DNA from 4 places in the Kitasatospora sp. NPDC002522 genome. Region 1 is predicted to be linked to each of the others. Evidence: riboswitches for the same ligand, from Rfam matches in the RefSeq annotation. Region 1 holds a riboswitch; each other region holds the start of a gene.
What was found. A riboswitch is a leader RNA that binds a small molecule or an ion and turns the genes downstream of it on or off. The one in region 1 is predicted to bind cyclic di-AMP.
Positions count from the first base shown of each region.

Region 1 (4,155 bases):
CGCTGCGCGGGCCGAGCGCCGCCCGCCGCCGCTCCAACTCGGCGTTCGGCACCGCCTGTCCGAGCTCGGCGAGGGCGCCGACGGCGTCCTCGTCGAGCCGCCACAGCGGGACCGTCCCGCCGGTGCGGGCGATCGCGACGGTCAGCACCTCCGCGGTCTCGGCGTCCTCCGCGACCGCCAGCACCGCGCCGGAGTCCCGGACGATCCACTCCGCCTGCTCGACCGAGGAGGTCGGGTACACCGGCACCACCGAGGCGCCGGCCGACCAGGCCGCGAAGTCCAGCAGCATCCACTCGTACCGGGTGCGCGACATCAGTGCGACCCGGTCGCCGGGCCGCACCCCGGCCGCGACCAGTCCGCGCGCGGTGGTCGCCACCTGGTCGGCGAACTGACGGGCCGTCAGGTGCTCCCAACCGCCGTCGGCCCGGCGCCTGCTGGCGACCCGGGCCGCCGGGTCCTCCTGCGCGTTGCGGAAGGGCAGGTCGGCGAGGCTGCCGGTCTCCGGCGGCGCGACCAGGTGGGGGCTGTGCGCCTCGACCACCCGCCCGCCGGAGCGGACGGTCCGGACCGGCACGCGGTCGATCAGGTGTTCAGTGCGCCCGGCACGGGCGAGGGGATGTGCCATGAGCGGACTCCCTTGGGTGGTGGGGGTCCGCCAAGGGTAGGTACTCGGCAGTAAACTTACTAGACGGTAAGTTCCTTGACGGTGCCGGAGATTGTGTAAAAGGTGCGTGTTCCCTGACGGAGCGTCAGCCCTGGTCGGCCTGCGGCGCGGGACCGGTGAACCGCTCGTTCTCCCGGTCGTTGCCGGTGATCGCCTCGGTGCGCCTGCCGGTCGAGAGGTAGTCGCGCACCACCAGCTCCACCGCGTCCTGCGGACTGGTCGTGCCGACCCGCATCATCACCTCGAGCGCGAGGTCCGCGTCGAGCGAGATCGTCACCTTGGCCATCGGGTCGCTCCTGAACGCTCGGGACAGGTCCGTCCGGCCGAGCATAGGCCGCTGCCCCCGGAGCCGACCAGGGTCCCCGAGGGCAGCGGTGCATCAGGCGCGGGCCGGGCCCGCGTCAGGCACTGGGTGGGCGGACGGGTCAGACCCGGCCGGCGAAGTCCGGCGCCCAGTTGGCGATGGTCTCCGTGCGCACACCGGCGCTCGGGTTGGCCGCCTCGACGTACTTGCCGCCGCCGACGTACATCGCCACGTGGTACACGCCCGAGTTGGCGCCGTTGCTGGACCAGAACAGCAGGTCGCCCGGCTGCAGGTTGTCCAGCGACACCCGGGTCGAGTAGTCCGCCTGGTCGGCGGCCACCCGCGGCAGGCTGATGCCGGCCTGGCGGAAGGCCGCCTGGGTCAGGCCCGAGCAGTCCCAACCGCCGTTGCCGGTACCGCCGTAGACGTACGCCTGGCCGACCTTGGACAGCGCGAAGTTCACCGCGGCGGCCTTGGAACCGGTCACCGCGGAGGCGGTGGTGGTGGCGGACTTGGTGGTGCTCGCCGCGATGGTCGAGGTGCTCGCCTTGGCGGTGCTGCTCTTGGCGGCGGCGGTGGAGCCGGTGCTCTGGGTGGTGTTCTTGCCGGTGCCCTGGTGCGAGGAGCCGTTGTTCCAGGAGTCGTGCGAGCCGTTCCACGACGACTTGGTGGACTGCTCGGCCGGGGCGGAGGCGGTCGCGACGTTGCCCAGCGAGAGCTGCTGACCCGGGTAGATCATGTCCGGACCCTCGGTCAGGAGGGAGCGGTTCAGGTCGTACAGCTTCTGCCAGCCGCCGTCCACGTGGTGGCTCTGCGCGATGGTGGACAGCCAGTCGCCCGCGACCACGGTGTAGGTCTCGGCGGCCTGGGTGCTCTGCTGCGGCTGGGCGGCCGGCTGCTGCGGCTGCTGGGCCGGCTTGGTCTCGGCCTTCGCCTGCGGGGCGGCGGCCGGGGCCTGCTGCTGGGCCTTGGGCTGCTGGGTCTTGGCCGCGCTCTGGCCGGCCGAGGTGTCGACCTGCGGGGCGGAGCCGCCCTTGGTCAGACCCGCCTGGATCGAGCAGACCGGCCAGGCGCCGGGGCCCTGCACGGCCAGCACCTTCTCGGCGGTGGCGATCTGCTGGTCCTTGGTGGCCAGGTCGGCGCGCGAGGCGTACGCCGTGCCGCCGAAGGCGGCCCAGGTGCTGTTGGTGAACTGGAGGCCGCCGTAGAAGCCGTTACCGGTGTTGATCGACCAGTCGCCGCTGGACTCGCACTGCGCGACCTTGTCCCAGGTCGACACCGAGGCGGCCGAGGCGGAGCCGGAGGCCAGGCAGGGAACGGTGAGGCCGATGCCGACGACGCCGGTGGTCGCGATCAGGCGGCGGGCGCGCTTGGCGCTGATGGGCAGCATGAAGAAGCGTTCCTCTCCCACGCCTGCGAGGTGAGCTGTCGGATTCGGGCTGGAGTTGCCCGGCCGCGCACACCTGACGGCGTGCACGGCTTCACCCCAAGCCCCGGAGCGGCCTTCGACCACTCCCGGGCGACTTACCTGGTTCCCCCGCCCCTGCCGTGGTGCGTATCGCAATGCCAGCGCACCCGGCGGCAGGACTCGGCGTTCCGGGCGAACTGGGTCCGTGTGACCACGAACGTGGGCAGGAGATTAAGCGGAGTCAAGAGCAATTCGCAAATGGCTGTGAGGGGGGTCACTTTCTTTCGGAATGGCGATCAAGGAATTTCCGGCGAACTCCGATGGGTGGTCCGGAATCTGTTTTCGCGTCAGGGGTCGGCCGATCTTGTGTCCCGTTTGTCACCTTACGTTCTGATCCATGCCTTATGGTGGCTTTGGTGAGTGTTCGGTGCGAGTGGATCGGCGGACGTTTTGGATGGTTTTGCCGATGTTTGGTGGATAATCTCCCTCTGATCGCAAGGCCTTTCCGGAATTCCGGCTCGCTCCCGATGCGTTCTCGAACGCACGTGCCTGACGCTACGTCAGGATGCTTACTCGGATGCCGAGATGCGTGGCTTCGACACCTCCTCTGCCTATGCTGCCCTCGAGTTGAGTCGGGGTAGCGGGCCCCGGAAGGGCGGCGGCGGTGGAGCGGCAGCAGGACGGCGGGCGGCATCGGCGGCCGGTGGTGGGGCGGCGGCGGTTACTGGGGTGGCTGGCGGCGGGGACGGTGGCCGCGGTCGGCGGGGGAGTGGCGCTGCGCGGGTCGCTGGCCGGAGGTGTGGTCCAGACGCCCGTCGCGCTGCCGAGCATGAGCGACCATCAGCACGGTGCCATGAGCAACAGCAGCCCGGCCGCGCCGCCGCCGTCCAGCCCGGCGCCGCTGCCGCCGGCGCCGCCGGTGGACGAGGGCGGCCGCAAGTGGTCGGACGCCAAGGGCTGGGGCGGGCAGCTGCCGGGCCCGAAGAGCGCGGTGCGGATCACCGACCGGGTGCTGCTCGACACCGACGTGCAGGTCGGCTCGCTGCTGGTGGACACCGGCGGTTCGCTGGTCTTCGCCAAGGACCGCTCGGTGACCCTGGCCAGCGCCGGCAACGTGGAGGTCCGCGGCTCGCTCGCGCTCGCCCCGAGCGGCGCGGCCGTGCACACCCTGCGCTTCCCGTCCGTGGACGAACACCGCTTCCAGGGCGGCGGGATGACCGTGGTCGACACCGACACCGGCCTGTGGGTCACCGGGCAGGGGTACCTGCGGCTGGACGGTGCGCCGCGCACCGCCTGGGTCCGGGCCGCCGCCGACCTCAAGCCGGGCGACGCCACCCTCCGGCTGGCCGCCGCGCCGGAGGGCTGGCAGGTCGGCGACGAACTCGCCGTCACCCCGACCGCCCCGCCCGACACCGCCGACTTCTCCACCGCCTACGACCTGTGCACCGTCAAGGCGATCGACGGCGCCGCCGTCACCCTGGACGCGCCGCTGCAGCACGCCCACCCGCGGGTCGCGCTCGGTGGCGGGCTCACGCTCGGCGCGGAGGTGCTCAACCTGACCCGCAACGTCCGGATCGAGGGCACCGAGCAGGGCCGGGCGCACGTCCACGTCACGTCGAGCCGCCCGGCGGACGTCCGGCACGCGGCGATCCGCTGGATGGGCCCGCGCTCGGCCGGCAAGGACAGTTGGAACGGACAGCCCGTCACCGAGCCGGTGCTGGGCCGGTACGGGCTGCACTTCCACATGCTGCTGAACGCCTCGCGCGGCACCGTGGTGGA
Region 1 covers NZ_JBSFXE010000027.1:93,613-97,767, forward strand. Annotated here, with positions in the region: gene ACWD4U_RS22760 (AMP-dependent synthetase/ligase) at 1-625, opposite strand, end outside; gene ACWD4U_RS22765 (hypothetical protein) at 750-950, opposite strand; gene ACWD4U_RS22770 (transglycosylase family protein) at 1,090-2,358, opposite strand; cyclic di-AMP (ydaO/yuaA leader) riboswitch at 2,364-2,534, opposite strand; gene ACWD4U_RS22775 (hypothetical protein) at 3,041-4,155, shown strand, end outside.

Region 2 (4,155 bases), on a different contig from region 1:
TCGGTGATGAGGTCGAGGGCCTCGCGGTTGGAGTCCAGGTTCGGGGCGAAGCCGCCCTCGTCGCCCAGGCCGGTGGAGAGCCCGCGCTCCTTCAGCACGCCCTTGAGGGTGTGGTAGACCTCGACGCCCCAGCGGACGGCCTCGGAGAAGGTCTCCGCGCCGATCGGGGCGATCATGAACTCCTGGATGTCGACGTTGGAGTCCGCGTGCGAGCCGCCGTTGAGGATGTTCATCATCGGGACCGGCAGCACGTGGGCGTTCGGGCCGCCCAGGTAGCGGAACAGCGGCAGGTCGCTGGCCTCGGAGGCGGCGTGCGCGACGGCGAGGGAGACGCCGAGGATCGCGTTGGCGCCGAGCGAGGACTTGTCCGGGGTGGCGTCCAGGTCGAGCATCGCCTGGTCGATCAGCCGCTGCTCGGTGGCGTCGTAGCCGACCAGCTCGGGGCCGATCTGCTCGATCACGGCGAGGACGGCCTTCTCGACGCCCTTGCCGAAGTAGCGGTTCTTGTCGCCGTCGCGGAGCTCCAGCGCCTCGAACGCGCCGGTGGAGGCGCCCGACGGGACAGCGGCACGACCGGTGCTGCCGTCGTCGAGACCGACCTCGACCTCGACCGTGGGGTTGCCGCGGGAGTCGAGGATCTCACGGGCTACGACGACATCAATGGACGGCACGAGGCATCTCCTAGCGGAAGCGGATGTGTGGTCGTTACGACCTGAGCCTAGCCCTACACCGCCCCGCGGCCACGTCCGGCCGGGCCTCGTCTCACGGTGTGGCACCGCTACTCACTGGTAGTTCACCTGATTGCCCGCAGGCCCGGGGCCCCGGACGGCGCGAACTGCCCTGCGCACGCCCGGGGCGGACGGACCGTCAGGCGCCGCGCGTCACAGCGCGAGCACCTGGCCGGGGAGGATGAGGTCCGGGTTGTCGCCGATCACCCGGCGGTTGGCCTGGTAGAGCTGCTCCCAGCCGCCGGGGAGGCTGCGGGCCGCGGCGATGCCGGAGAGGGTGTCGCCCTCGATCACGGTGTAGCCGCCGGCGGCGGGCGCGGGGGTCTCCGCGGCCGGCGGCTGGGCGGCGGGCTCGGACTGGGCCGGCTTGGCGGCGGGCTTCGAGGGCTTGGGGGACGGCTTGACGGCCGGCGCGGCCGGGCGCTCCTGCGAGCGGGAGACGGTGTCGTCCGAGGTGTCGGCCACCTCGCCGCCGCGGCTGAGGCCGGCCCGCACCGAGCAGACCGGCCAGGCGCCGGGGCCCTGGGAGGCCAGGACCCGCTCGGCGACCGCGATCTGCTGGGCGCGGCTGGCCTGGTCGGCGCGGCCCGCGTACTGGCCGCCGCCGTAGGCGCGCCAGGTGGAGGAGCTGAACTGCAGGCCGCCGTAGTAACCGTTTCCGGTGTTGATGCTCCAGTTGCCGCCGCTCTCGCACTGGGCCACGCGGTCCCAGACGGAGCTCGGGGCGGCTGCCGCTCCGGCGGCGGCGAGCAGGGGCAGGGCCAGGCCGACCGAGACCACGCCGGCGGCGGCGATGACCTTCTCGGCCTTGGTACTGCGTCGGTGACGGCCGGTACCGGTAACTGCCATGGGATGTCCTCTCCGCACGCCTGCGAGGTGAGCTGTCGGGTTCGGACCGGGAGGCTGGCCCGGCCACCCGGTGGTCACGGACGCGTGTGCGTCCACCTCCGGGCGGCTTCACCCCTAGCCGCTGGGACGGCGGCGGTCATACGTGGTTCCCCCGCTCCTGTCCGGGTCGATGACTCGGTGGCCCGAGGACGCGGCGGACAGGACTCGGCGTACCGCGTTCGGGGCCCGCTGCTGCGAGCAGATCGGAGAGTAGGCAGAGCTGACGGGCAATCACAAGCTCATATCACCGGCATCACGCCGAAATCACGAACCTCTACGGCTCGTACACAGAGCATCCATATATGTCCGGTTTCGTCCGTGTGGGGAGTGCGGCGCGCGCCCCCGTCCGACGCGCCGTCAGCCACTGCGAACGGGGGTTCGGACGGTTCGAAACGGCGTCAGCGGGGTGTGAAGGAGACCGGGAGGTCGCGCAGACCGCGCATGATCAGGCCGCCGCGCCAACGCAGTTCGGACGGGTCCGCGGCCAGCCGCAGGTCCGGCAGCCTGGTCAGTAGGCTGCCGATCGCGCGCTGGCCCTCAAGTCGGGCCAGCGGGGCGCCGATGCAGTAGTGGATACCGTGTCCGAAACCGAGGTGCGGATTGTCCGCCCGGGCCAAGTCGAGGGTGTTCTCGTCCGAGAACCGGGCCGGGTCGCGGTCGGCCGCGGCCAGCACCACCAACACCGGGTCGCCGACCGGGATCTCCACCCCGCCGATCCGCAGCGGAGCGGTGGCGAACCGCCAGGTGGCCAGCTCGACCGGGCCGTCGTATCGCAGCAGCTCCTCGATCCCGGTCTCCAGCAGGCCGGTCTCTCCGCGGTCCAACGAAGCTTGCAGGCGCTGGAGTTGGTCGGGATTGCGGAGCAGTGCGTACACGCCGTTGCCGACTAGATTGATGGTGGTCTCGAATCCCGCAAAAAGCAAGATGAAGGCCATCGCCGCGGCCTCGTTCTCGGTGAGGTGCTCACCGTGGTCACTGGCCCGGATCAGACCGGAGATCAGGTCGTCGCCGAGGTCGGCCCGCTTGCGGTGGATCAACTCGGCCAGGTAGCTCTGGATCCGCTTCACCGCGCGGCCCACTCCCCCGCGCCGGGCGCCGGTCTGGCCCGGCTTCGTGTGTCGCAGCATCATGCCGGCCCAGTCGCACAGGTCGTCCTGGTCCTCCTCGGGCACGCCGAGGAGCTCGCAGATCGCGTAGATCGGCAGCGGGAAGGCGAGTTCGTGGATCAGGTCGGCCTCGCCGCGGGCGGCGAAGGAGTCGATCAGCCGGTCGGTGAGCTGCTGCACGCGCGGTTCGAACTCGGCCACCCGGCGCGGGGTGAACGCCTTGGACACCAGCCGGCGCAGCCGGGTGTGGTCCGGCGGGTCGATGTTCAGCAGATGGGTCATCAGGTCGGCCTGCCGCTCGCCCGGGATGCCCACCCGGCCGGTGCGGTGCGCCTGCCCGCTGTGGTGCGCCGGGTTCTTCGACAGCCGGGCGTCCGCCAGCGCCTGCCGGGCGTCCGCGTACCGGGTGACCAGCCACGCCTCCACCCCGCTCGGCAGCGTGGTGCGGTGCACCGGCGCGTGCTGGCGCAGCCAGGCGTACGCCGGGTACGGGTCGGCCGCGAACTCCCAGGTGAAGAGTTCCGGCTGCGTGGGGTGGGGCGTGTGGGACATGTCTTGACCGTATCCAAAGGCTCCGCCGCGTGAGTCTGGTCACCTGGCGGGTAATCCCTGTTGCAGAGGGGATGGGCGTGCCTACCATCCTCCGACAGTCATAGCGCGGGCGGTCGTGCGGGCCGCCCGAGTCCGCCCTGAAGGGGGAGCAGACGATGCGGGTAGCCGGGGCAGTGGTGGTCATCGCGGTGCTCGACGGAGGCTCGGGGGCCGACCTGGCCCGCCGGTTCGCCGCCGCCGGGGCCGCCGGTCTGCTCATCGCCGACCTGCACCCCGGGGTCGCCGAGGACCTCGCCGCCGAACTCGACCGCCCCGGCTGCCCCGTGGTCGGCGTGTCCGGCGACGTCCACCGCCCCAGCGACATCGCCGCCCTGGTCGACACCGCCGCCAAGCACCTCGGCCCGATCGACCTGTTCGCGGTGGCCGGCCCGGACGGCGAGCGGATCGTCCAGCTCGCCGAACTGCCCGGCCACCTCGACCTGCTGGCCGAGGTGCTGGCCCTGGTCGGCGAGGCGATCGGCGAGGTCGTCCCCGCGCAGCGGCAGCCCGCCGACGCCGACCACCCGGCCCGCCTGGCGAGCTGACCCGCCGTCAGCCCGGCTCAGCCCTCCAGCCCCTCCGCGGCGCGCACCTCCCGGCGGTAGCCGCGGGCCGCCGCGCGCAGTGCCGCGTCCACGTCCACGCCGCGGTCGTAGGCCTGCTGGGCCACCGCCAGCAGCAGCTCCCCCGCCGACTCCTCGGTGAGCTCGGCGGGCAGCCGGTACGGCCGGTCGGGCACCGCGGTGAAGTTCGCCCGCCGCACCCGGGAGACCAGCTTCGCCGCGTAGGCGAGCGCCGGCAGTCCGCCCGGCACCCCGTCGAGCACCGACTCGCGCTGCTTC
Region 2 covers NZ_JBSFXE010000012.1:80,820-84,974, forward strand. Annotated here, with positions in the region: gene eno (phosphopyruvate hydratase) at 1-671, opposite strand, end outside; gene ACWD4U_RS12970 (transglycosylase family protein) at 882-1,577, opposite strand; cyclic di-AMP (ydaO/yuaA leader) riboswitch at 1,581-1,767, opposite strand; gene ACWD4U_RS12975 (cytochrome P450 family protein) at 2,015-3,274, opposite strand; gene ACWD4U_RS12980 (SDR family NAD(P)-dependent oxidoreductase) at 3,430-3,858, shown strand; gene ACWD4U_RS12985 (MazG family protein) at 3,876-4,155, opposite strand, start outside.
Region 2: it holds a riboswitch for cyclic di-AMP, as region 1 does, so the genes downstream of both, ACWD4U_RS12970 (transglycosylase family protein) here and ACWD4U_RS22770 (transglycosylase family protein) in region 1, are expected to answer to the same signal.

Region 3 (4,155 bases), on a different contig from region 1:
GACGAGGGGGCGGTGCGGGCCGTCCTGACGCTGTTGGAGCTCGGTGGGGCCCGGCTGCACGACGGGTTCCCGGAGCTGTCCTCACCGATGGTGGAGCAGCTGCTGTACGAGCGCCTGCACCTGTACGTCCAGCCGGACGGCGACCCGTTGGCGTACGGCGCGGCGGTGCGGCTGCTGATCGACCGTCAGCGTACGGCGCGGCGGCTGAACGCCAAGCGGTGGGAGCGGCTGCACGAGGAGGCCGACTGGCAGGGCGAGCTGCTGGCGGGGCTGCTGCGGCGCTCGGACCTGGTGACCTGGCCGCGGCTGTACGCGTTGCTGCTGCGGGCGGACGGGGTGCCGGAGTGGGACCTGGACGCGGTGCGGGTGTGGCTGGACGGCTTCCGGGAGTTCACGCAGGAGGAGCGGCAGGCGGCGTTCGAGCAGGTGCCGGGCCTGGAGCCGGGCGACGCGTGGAGCCCGGAGCGGATCCGGGTGGTGGGGATGGCCACCGACGGGGCGCGGCGGCTGCTGGAGCAGGGCCTGATGCACCGCTCGTACCGCAACCTGGCCGAGCTGACCGCCCGCGGGCTCCCGATGCCGGCCGAACTCGCCGGTGACTTCGAGGGGTTCGAGGCGGCGGTGGCCGAGGCCGCGATCGACCTGTGCGGCGAGTGGACCGTCCCGGGCCTGGCCCGCCTGCTGCTGGAGGAGTACCCGGACCTGGCGCCGGAGGACTACGTGCCGGGTCCGGCCCAGCGGGAGGCGTTCGCGGACCTGGCGCCGGAGGAGTACCTCCCGGGCCAGGCCGAGCGGGACGGGCTCCCGGGCCTGGACCCGGAGGGATAGCCGGTCAGGCGGCGGTGCCTACGGCTGGAGGCCGTGGGCGGTGAGCCACGGGAGCGGGTCGATCGGGGCGCCCGCGGCGGGGCGGACCTCCAGGTGGAGGTGGGGTCCGGTGACGTTGCCGGTGGCACCGACCGCGCCGAGGACGGTGCCGGCGGTGACCTGGCCGGACGGGGTGGCGATCTGCGACAGGTGGCAGTACCAGATCTCGGTGCCGTCGGGCAGGGTCTGGATGACGCGGTAGCCGTAGGCGCCGGACCAGCCGGCCGAGGTGACGGTGCCGGCGGCGACGGCGGCGACGGGGGTGCCGGTGCGGGCGGTGAAGTCGAGGCCGGTGTGCAGCAGCGCCCAGTGGTCGCCGGACTGCGCGAAGTGTGCGGTGAGCTGGTAGTCGGCGAGCGGGAGGGCGTAGGCGTCGCGGTGCGTCCCGGCCTGCTGGGCGGCCCGCTTGGCCTCGGCCTCCTGGGCGGCGGCGACCCGGGCGCTCTCGTCGGCCGCGGTGCGCTGGCCGTCGGCCTGCTGCTGGATGCGGGCGGCGAGGGCGAGCCCGGGGTCGGCGGCCAGCAGGCCGTCCGACGCCTCGTCAGCGGCGGTCACGGCGGGTGCGGCGGGTGCCGGGGCGGCGGCCTGCGCGGGGGCGGCGGCGAGTCCGGTGGCGCCGAGCGCGGCGGTCATCGCGGCGGCGCCGAACAGCGGGGCTGCTCCGGCGCGGGACTGGCGGGGCAGGCGGTGCCGGACGGCGTCCTGCTCGGCCGGGTGGTCGAGCAGCCGGGTGCCGGTGCTCTCGGTGTAGGTCGACGCCACGGGGGCGTGCTCCTTCCTTCCCTGTCGCCGACCGGGTTAGCTGACGGGTTCGGAGGTGGAAGGTCTCCTACGGTCGGGCCCGAGGGCCGTTCCGATTCACCCCGGTGGAAGGTGGTTCCCCGGCTCCTGGGCGGCCCGGTGAAGGGCGTGCCCGGTTGGATTAGGCGTGGCGCACGGTGCCGCTTGGTTACGGCGTTGCCGACCGCGCTGCGTTATCAAACGTTAATCCTATGGACCCCATGATTCCAAGCTCCTACCGAGGGGCTGTGAAACTTTCCTGACGACCTATGGGTGATTTGTGACGGTTTACCAGAAGCCCCCACCGCCGGCATGACGGACCGTGACGGCGGAGTTGAGTATCCGTGCTCACGACCCGGGCCGACCGCGCCCCGACCCTGGTGCCATGACCGCACCGATGCCCCACCGGACCACCGCGGCGTTCTACCTCCAGGCCGCCGCCTCCTTCGTCCTCGCCACCGTCGCGCTCGTCGTCGGGATCGCCTACCTGCCGGTGAACGCCTGGATGCGCGCGTTCCTCGCCGTCGGACTGCTCTTCGAGATCACCTCCGCGTTCACGTTGGCCAAGGTGATCCGCGACCGCCAGGACGAGGGGGCGCTCACCAGCCGGGTCGACCAGGCCCGCCTGGAGAAGCTGATCGCCGAACACGACCCCTTCAAGGTGGACGGCATCTGACCGCACCCGCCGACCGCCGTTCCGGCGGGCCTCCAGGCCTCCGCCACCTCCAGGACTTGACGGCTAAGGCTATTAGCCTTAGCTTTATGGCTATCGGCAGTCAGCCGAACCCCGGAGAGCCCGGACCAGCCAGGAGGCCCGCCATGAACAGCACCCTCGGCACCACCCAGTACCTCGACGTCACCGGCGGCACCCTCGCCTACGACGACACCCCGGGCGACGGCGTCCCGGTGGTCCTGCTCCCCGGCATGCTCGACTCCCGCCGGGTCTACCGGTTCCTCGCCCCGCTGCTGAGCGCGGCCGGCCACCGGGTGGTCACCATGGACCTCCGCGGCATGGGCGAGACCTCCACCGGCTTCGCCGACTACAGCCCGGCCGCGATCGCCGACGACCTGGTCGCCCTGCTCGCCCACCTGGACCTGCGCGGCGCCGTGCTGGTCGGCAGCTCGTACACCGGTGCCACCGTGGTGCGCGCCGCCACGCTCGCCCCGGAGCGCACCGGCGGCGTGGTGCTGATCGACGCCTTCGTCGAGAACCTGCCGCTGAACGCCTTCCAGAAGGCTCTGTTCGGGGTCGCCGGGCCGGTCATCGGCGCCTTCCCCGGCATCTGGAGCCCGATGCAGAAGTTCTACTACCCGAAGGGCGCCCGCCCGGCGGACTTCGACGACTACCGGGCCTCGCTCGGCGCGATGCTGCGCGAGCCGGCCCGCAAGGCCGCGGTGGCCGGGTACCTGCACGGCAACTCCGCGCCGATCGGCTGGTGCGCGGAGGTCACCGCCCCCGGGCTGGTGCTGATGGGCGCCAAGGACCCCGACTTCCCGAAGCCGGAGGTGCTGGCCGACCGGCAGGCCGCGGCGCTGAAGGGCCGCAAGGTGATGATCGAGGACGCCGGCCACTACCCGATGGCCTCGCACCCGCAGCTCGTCGCCGACGCCCTGCTCGCCTTCCTCGGGAAGATCGCCTGATGCCCCGCGCCGGACTCTCCACCGCCGCCGTGGTGGACCACGCCCTCGACCTGATCGATGCTCAGGGCGCCGAGGCGCTCACCCTGGCCGCGGTCGCCGCCAAGGCCGGGGTGGCCACCCCCTCGCTGTACAAGCACGTCTCGGGCGGTCTCGCCGAACTGCGCCGGCTGGTCGCGGTGCGGACCACCGACGACCTGACCGAGCGGCTGGCGGCGGCCGTGCTCGGCCGCTCCCGGGAGGCGGCGGTGGCCGCGCTGCTCACCGCGTACGCCGGGTACGCCGACGAGTTCCCGCGGCGGTACGCGGCGCTGCCCCAGGCGCCGGACCCGGACCCGGAGTTGAGCGCGGCGGGCGGACGGCTGGTGGAGGTGCTGTTCGCGGTGCTGCGCGGGTACGGGCTGGCGGGGTCGGAGGCGGTGCACGCCGCCCGGACGCTGCGGGCGACCGCCCACGGGTACGCCTCGTTGGCCACGGCGGGGGCGTTCCAGCTCGCCGAGGGCCGGGACGTGACGCTGGAGCGCCTGACGGAGGTGCTGGTGGCGGGCCTGGCGCACTGGCCGTCGTGACCTCCCGGCGACTCGCGCGTTCTACCCGGTATGAAGAAGCGCAGCATGCTCGCCTTTGCCTCGCTGGCCGTCGGCGTGGTCGCCTCCCTTGCCGCCCCCAGCGCGCACGCCGCCCCGCACCCGGTCGGCACCGGTCCGCTGACCGACGCGGTCACGGCGCCCGACCTGCCGCTCTCGCCGGACTACCCGGAGTCGGTGGCGCAGGGGCTGACAGGGCAGGCGCCGTCGCTCTGAGCACCTCCGGGACGAGCGGCGCAATCGCCGCATTCCCGCGCGAATCCCCGAACTCGGTGCCGGTTCG
Region 3 covers NZ_JBSFXE010000017.1:18,841-22,995, forward strand. Annotated here, with positions in the region: gene ACWD4U_RS16600 (hypothetical protein) at 1-828, shown strand, start outside; gene ACWD4U_RS16605 (M23 family metallopeptidase) at 847-1,629, opposite strand; cyclic di-AMP (ydaO/yuaA leader) riboswitch at 1,640-1,806, opposite strand; gene ACWD4U_RS16610 (YiaA/YiaB family inner membrane protein) at 2,033-2,323, shown strand; gene ACWD4U_RS16615 (alpha/beta fold hydrolase) at 2,467-3,288, shown strand; gene ACWD4U_RS16620 (TetR-like C-terminal domain-containing protein) at 3,288-3,854, shown strand; gene ACWD4U_RS16625 (hypothetical protein) at 3,885-4,088, shown strand.
Region 3: it holds a riboswitch for cyclic di-AMP, as region 1 does, so the genes downstream of both, ACWD4U_RS16605 (M23 family metallopeptidase) here and ACWD4U_RS22770 (transglycosylase family protein) in region 1, are expected to answer to the same signal.

Region 4 (4,155 bases), on a different contig from region 1:
CCGCTCGGCTTCGGCGACGGCTACCAGGTCGAGGCGGAGGTGTTCACCTTCCGCGGCCTCGCCGACGGCGCCGAGCACCTCGCACTGGCCCTGGGCGAGCCGTCCACCGAGCCCGGCGCCCCCGCCCCGCTGGTGCGCCTGCACTCCGAGTGCCTCACCGGCGACGTCTTCGGCTCGGCCCGCTGCGACTGCGGCCCGCAGCTGCGCGAGTCCGTCGAGAAGATCGCCGAGGCCGGCGGGTACCTGCTCTACCTGCGCCAGGAGGGCCGCGGCATCGGCCTCTACAACAAGCTCGACGCCTACGCCCTGCAGGACACCGGTCTCGACACCTACCAGGCCAACGCCGCGCTCGGCCTGCCCGAGGACGGCCGCGACTACACCGCCGCCGCCCAGATGCTGACCACCCTCGGCGTCCCCGCCGTCCGCCTGCTCAGCAACAACCCCGACAAGGCCGCCCAGCTCACCGCCCTCGGCATCACCGTCGCCGACCGCGTCCCCACCGGCGTCCACGCCTCCCCCAGCAACCTGCGCTACCTGCGCGCCAAGGTCGAGCACACCGGCCACTCGATCCCGCTCGCCCGTCTGGTCGGCTGACACAGGCCGCCGACCAGACGGGGCGCGGGGACTAGCCCGCCTTCCAGAAGCGCACCGAGTCGATGGCGATGTCGGCCGAGGAGCCGACCGCCGCGGTGGTGCCGCCGAGCGAGGTCTCGGACTGCAGCACCCAGTGCATCGGGGTGTTCGGCACCCGCGAGGTGGAGTGGCCGATCAGCTTGCCGTCCAGGTAGAACTTCAGGTCGTTCGCCTGCCACTCGATCCGGCTGGTGTGCCAGGCGCCCGCCACCGGGACGTTGGCGTTGAAGGCGTCCTGGTCGCTGCCGGCCGTCGCGCCCTGGCGGTGCATGAACGCGCCGACGTTGCCGCACAGGTCGCCCTCGGGGAAGTCGACCTCCCCGTCACGCGGCCAGGTGTAGGAGTCCGGCCAGAGCAGCCACGCCACCTTGTAGCCGGTCGCGCAGGTGGCCTTCCAGGTGACCTCGTAGGTGCCGTAGGTGGTGTTCTGCGGCAGCTTCGGCGTGGGCGCGGCGACCCAGGTGCCGCCGCTGTCCCGGTTCAGGTGGATGTTCATCTGCCCGTTCGCGATGGACAGCGTCTTGGCCGGGTTGTAGGTGCCGTTCTTCGAGGTGTCCTGCCAGCCGGACGGGTAGGCCCACCACTTGGCGTCCACCGCGGACGGCAGCCCGGTGCAGTGGCTGGTCTGCAGCGGCCCGTTGGCGCTGCAGCCGGTCCAGCTGCCCAGCGGCACCGATGCGGAGCTGAAGTCGTCCTCCCAGGTCGGCGTGCCCGCGCCGGCGCCGCCGGTCGGCGCGGGAGGCGTCGTCGCGGTCGGGCTCGGCGTCGCGGTCGCGGCCGGGGTGGTGGCCGCGGGCGCCGGCGCCGAGGCGCTGGCGGTCGGGCTGGCGAACGGCGACTGGGCCGGCAGCGGACTGGTCGCGGCCGCCGTCGGGGTCGGCGTCGGTGTCTGAGCCGGGGTCGGTGTCTGAGCCGGAGCCGATGTCGTGGCGGACGCCGTGGCGGCCGGGGTGGTCGCGGTCGGGGTGGTCGTGGGCGCCGCGGTGGGGGCCCAGGTGCGGTACTTGCCGGCGCGGTAGTGGCCGGCGGCGTCTGCCGTGCCCGGGCTGGCCAGCGCGAGCGCGGCGACGGCCAGGCCGGTCGCGGCGGCGACCCTGGCAGGTGTGGCGGAGAGGCGCATGGTTGTCATCCTCGGCGACGCCTACGAGGTGAGCTGTCGGGTTCGGGCCGCACGAGTGGCCCGGCCGTCTGTGGAACGGCTTCACCCCGAGCCGCGACCGTCCGCGGGAATGCGGGGGCCGGGCGTACTGACCTGGTTCCCCCGCTCCCGTCCGTTCCGTAGCTCGGTGTGCCGCAGCCGGGTGGACGGGATTCGGCGTCCCGGCCGCGGTGCCCGCTCGGTGGCGGGCGCCCGTGCAGGCTAGCCGCAGGACGCGTACAAGACAATTGCCGGTCCGGTCGACGTGCCCGACGCGGGGCCGGACCGCATCCTGGATGCACCCCGACGGAGGAGGTGCCCGATGACGGCGCGGCAGCGGAGAGGGCGGCGGCCGTGAGTGCCGCGGTGGCGGTGACGGTGGTCGGCGCCGGACCGTACGGGCTTGCGGTGGCGGCGCATCTGCGGGGGCGGGGAGTGCCGACGCGGGTGTTCGGCGAGCCGATGGGCAGCTGGCGGGCGCGGATGCCGATCGGGATGTTCCTGAAGTCGACCCCGGCGGCGTCGAGCATCTCGTCGCCGCGCCCCGGGTTCGGCTTCAACGACTTCCGGCGGGCGCACGGCGAGCGGCCGGTCGGCGCCCGGTACCCCATTCCGGTGGCGGAGTTCATCCGCTACGGCGAGTGGTTCCAGCGCCAGTGCGTGCCGGACGCCCAGAACAGCGAGGTGGTCTCGGTCACCCCGGAGGCCGGCCGGTTCCTGGTGCGGCTGGCGGACGGTGAGTCCTTCGAGTCCCGCGCGGTGGTGCTGGCCACCGGGTTCCCGCCGTACGCCTGGATCCCGCCGGTGCTGCGCCCGCTGCTGGAGGCGGGCGCAGCCTCGCACTCCAGCGCGCTGACCGACCCGGCGGCGTTCGCCGGGCGGCGGGTCGCGGTGGTGGGGGCGGGGCAGTCCGCGCTGGAGGGGGCGGCGCTGCTGAGCGAGGCGGGGGCCAGCCCGGTGGTGGTGGCGCGCCGGGAGCGGCTGCTGTTCGGCGCGCCGCCGCCGGTCGACGGCGGCGCGGACCGTCCGCTGGCGACGCGGCTGCGCAGCCCGGTCTCGCCACTGGGCCCTGGCTGGCCGCTGATGGCGTTCAGCCGGGCACCGGCCGCCTTCCGCCACCTGCCCGACGGGACCCGGGAGCACTACGTCCGGACGGTCCTCGGCCCGGCGGGCGCCTGGTGGCTGCGCGAGCGGGTCGACGGGGTGCTGCCGGTGGTGACCGGCCGCGAACTGGCGGGCGCCGACCTGAACGGCGCGGTGCGGCTGTCGCTGACCGGGCCGGGCGGGCCGGTCGAGGCCGACCACGTCCTGGTGGCGACCGGTTTCCGGGTGGACGTCTCGCGGCTGGCGATCCTGGACCCGTCCCTGCGCGCGGCGGTGCGCACCCACGCGGGCGCGCCGCGGCTCTCGGCCGGCTTCGAATCCTCGGTGCCGGGGCTGTACTTCACGGGCCTGGCCGCCGCGGACGCCTTCGGCCCGGTGATGCGCTTCGTCTGCGGCACCGGCTTCGCGGCCGGCCGCCTGTCCCGCGCGCTTGCCGCACGGCGGTCCCGACCCGCCGCCTGACGCGCTCGCCCCGGCTACGCGCTCGCTCCGTCGGCTCAGCCGTGCGACCTGCCGGCGACGGCCCGGACCCGGTGGGCCACGCCGTGGATCAAGGAGGCGGCGCTGCGGGTGATCTCCACGGCGACCGGGACGGGGTCGTCGCGGCAGGCCCAGGCGCGGACGGTGCCGCGGCGCGGGAGGACGTCGCGCGGCGGGCGGCGGTCCTGCCAGGCGTTGGCGGCGGCGGAGAGCAGGTCGAGGCGGCCGACCTTGAAGCTGCGCACCAGTTGCGCGCCGGGCGGGACGTCGCGTCCGGTGAGCCACAGGTGCAGGGCGCGGACCACGTCGACGCCGCCGGTGGTCTCGAACAGCCGGAACTGGGCGCCCTGGCGGGGGTTGAAGTCGACCAGCTTGTAGCGGCCGTCGCGGCGGTCGTAGCGCCAGTCCAGGTCGGCGATCCCGCTGTAGCCGATGGAGCGGCACAACCGGGCGGCGAGTTCGGCGAGTTCGGGGTTGGGCAGCGAGCGGGCCAGGGTGGTGAAGCCGCCGCCGGGAGGCCAGTCGCGCTGCTTGAGGCCGGTGAAGACCGCCAGCGGTTCGCCGTCGCGCCCGCAGGTCAGGTGGGTGAACCAGTCCTCGGAGTGCTCGCGCGGCACGTACTCCTGGGCGAGGACGGAGAGTTGCCCGTCGGCGCGGGCCAGGGCGCGCAGTTCGGCCTCGTCGCGGACCAGGGTGGTGTGCGTGACCACGGGGTGGGCGAGCCGGCTGAACGGGGCGAGGTTCTTCAGCACCAGCGGATAGCCCACCTGCCTTGCCGCGTCGAGGAGTTCCGCGCCGGT
Region 4 covers NZ_JBSFXE010000014.1:158,343-162,497, forward strand. Annotated here, with positions in the region: gene ACWD4U_RS15020 (GTP cyclohydrolase II) at 1-594, shown strand, start outside; gene ACWD4U_RS15025 (glycoside hydrolase family 16 protein) at 626-1,753, opposite strand; cyclic di-AMP (ydaO/yuaA leader) riboswitch at 1,757-1,932, opposite strand; gene ACWD4U_RS15030 (FAD-dependent oxidoreductase) at 2,126-3,337, shown strand; gene ACWD4U_RS15035 (carboxylate--amine ligase) at 3,373-4,155, opposite strand, start outside.
Region 4: it holds a riboswitch for cyclic di-AMP, as region 1 does, so the genes downstream of both, ACWD4U_RS15025 (glycoside hydrolase family 16 protein) here and ACWD4U_RS22770 (transglycosylase family protein) in region 1, are expected to answer to the same signal.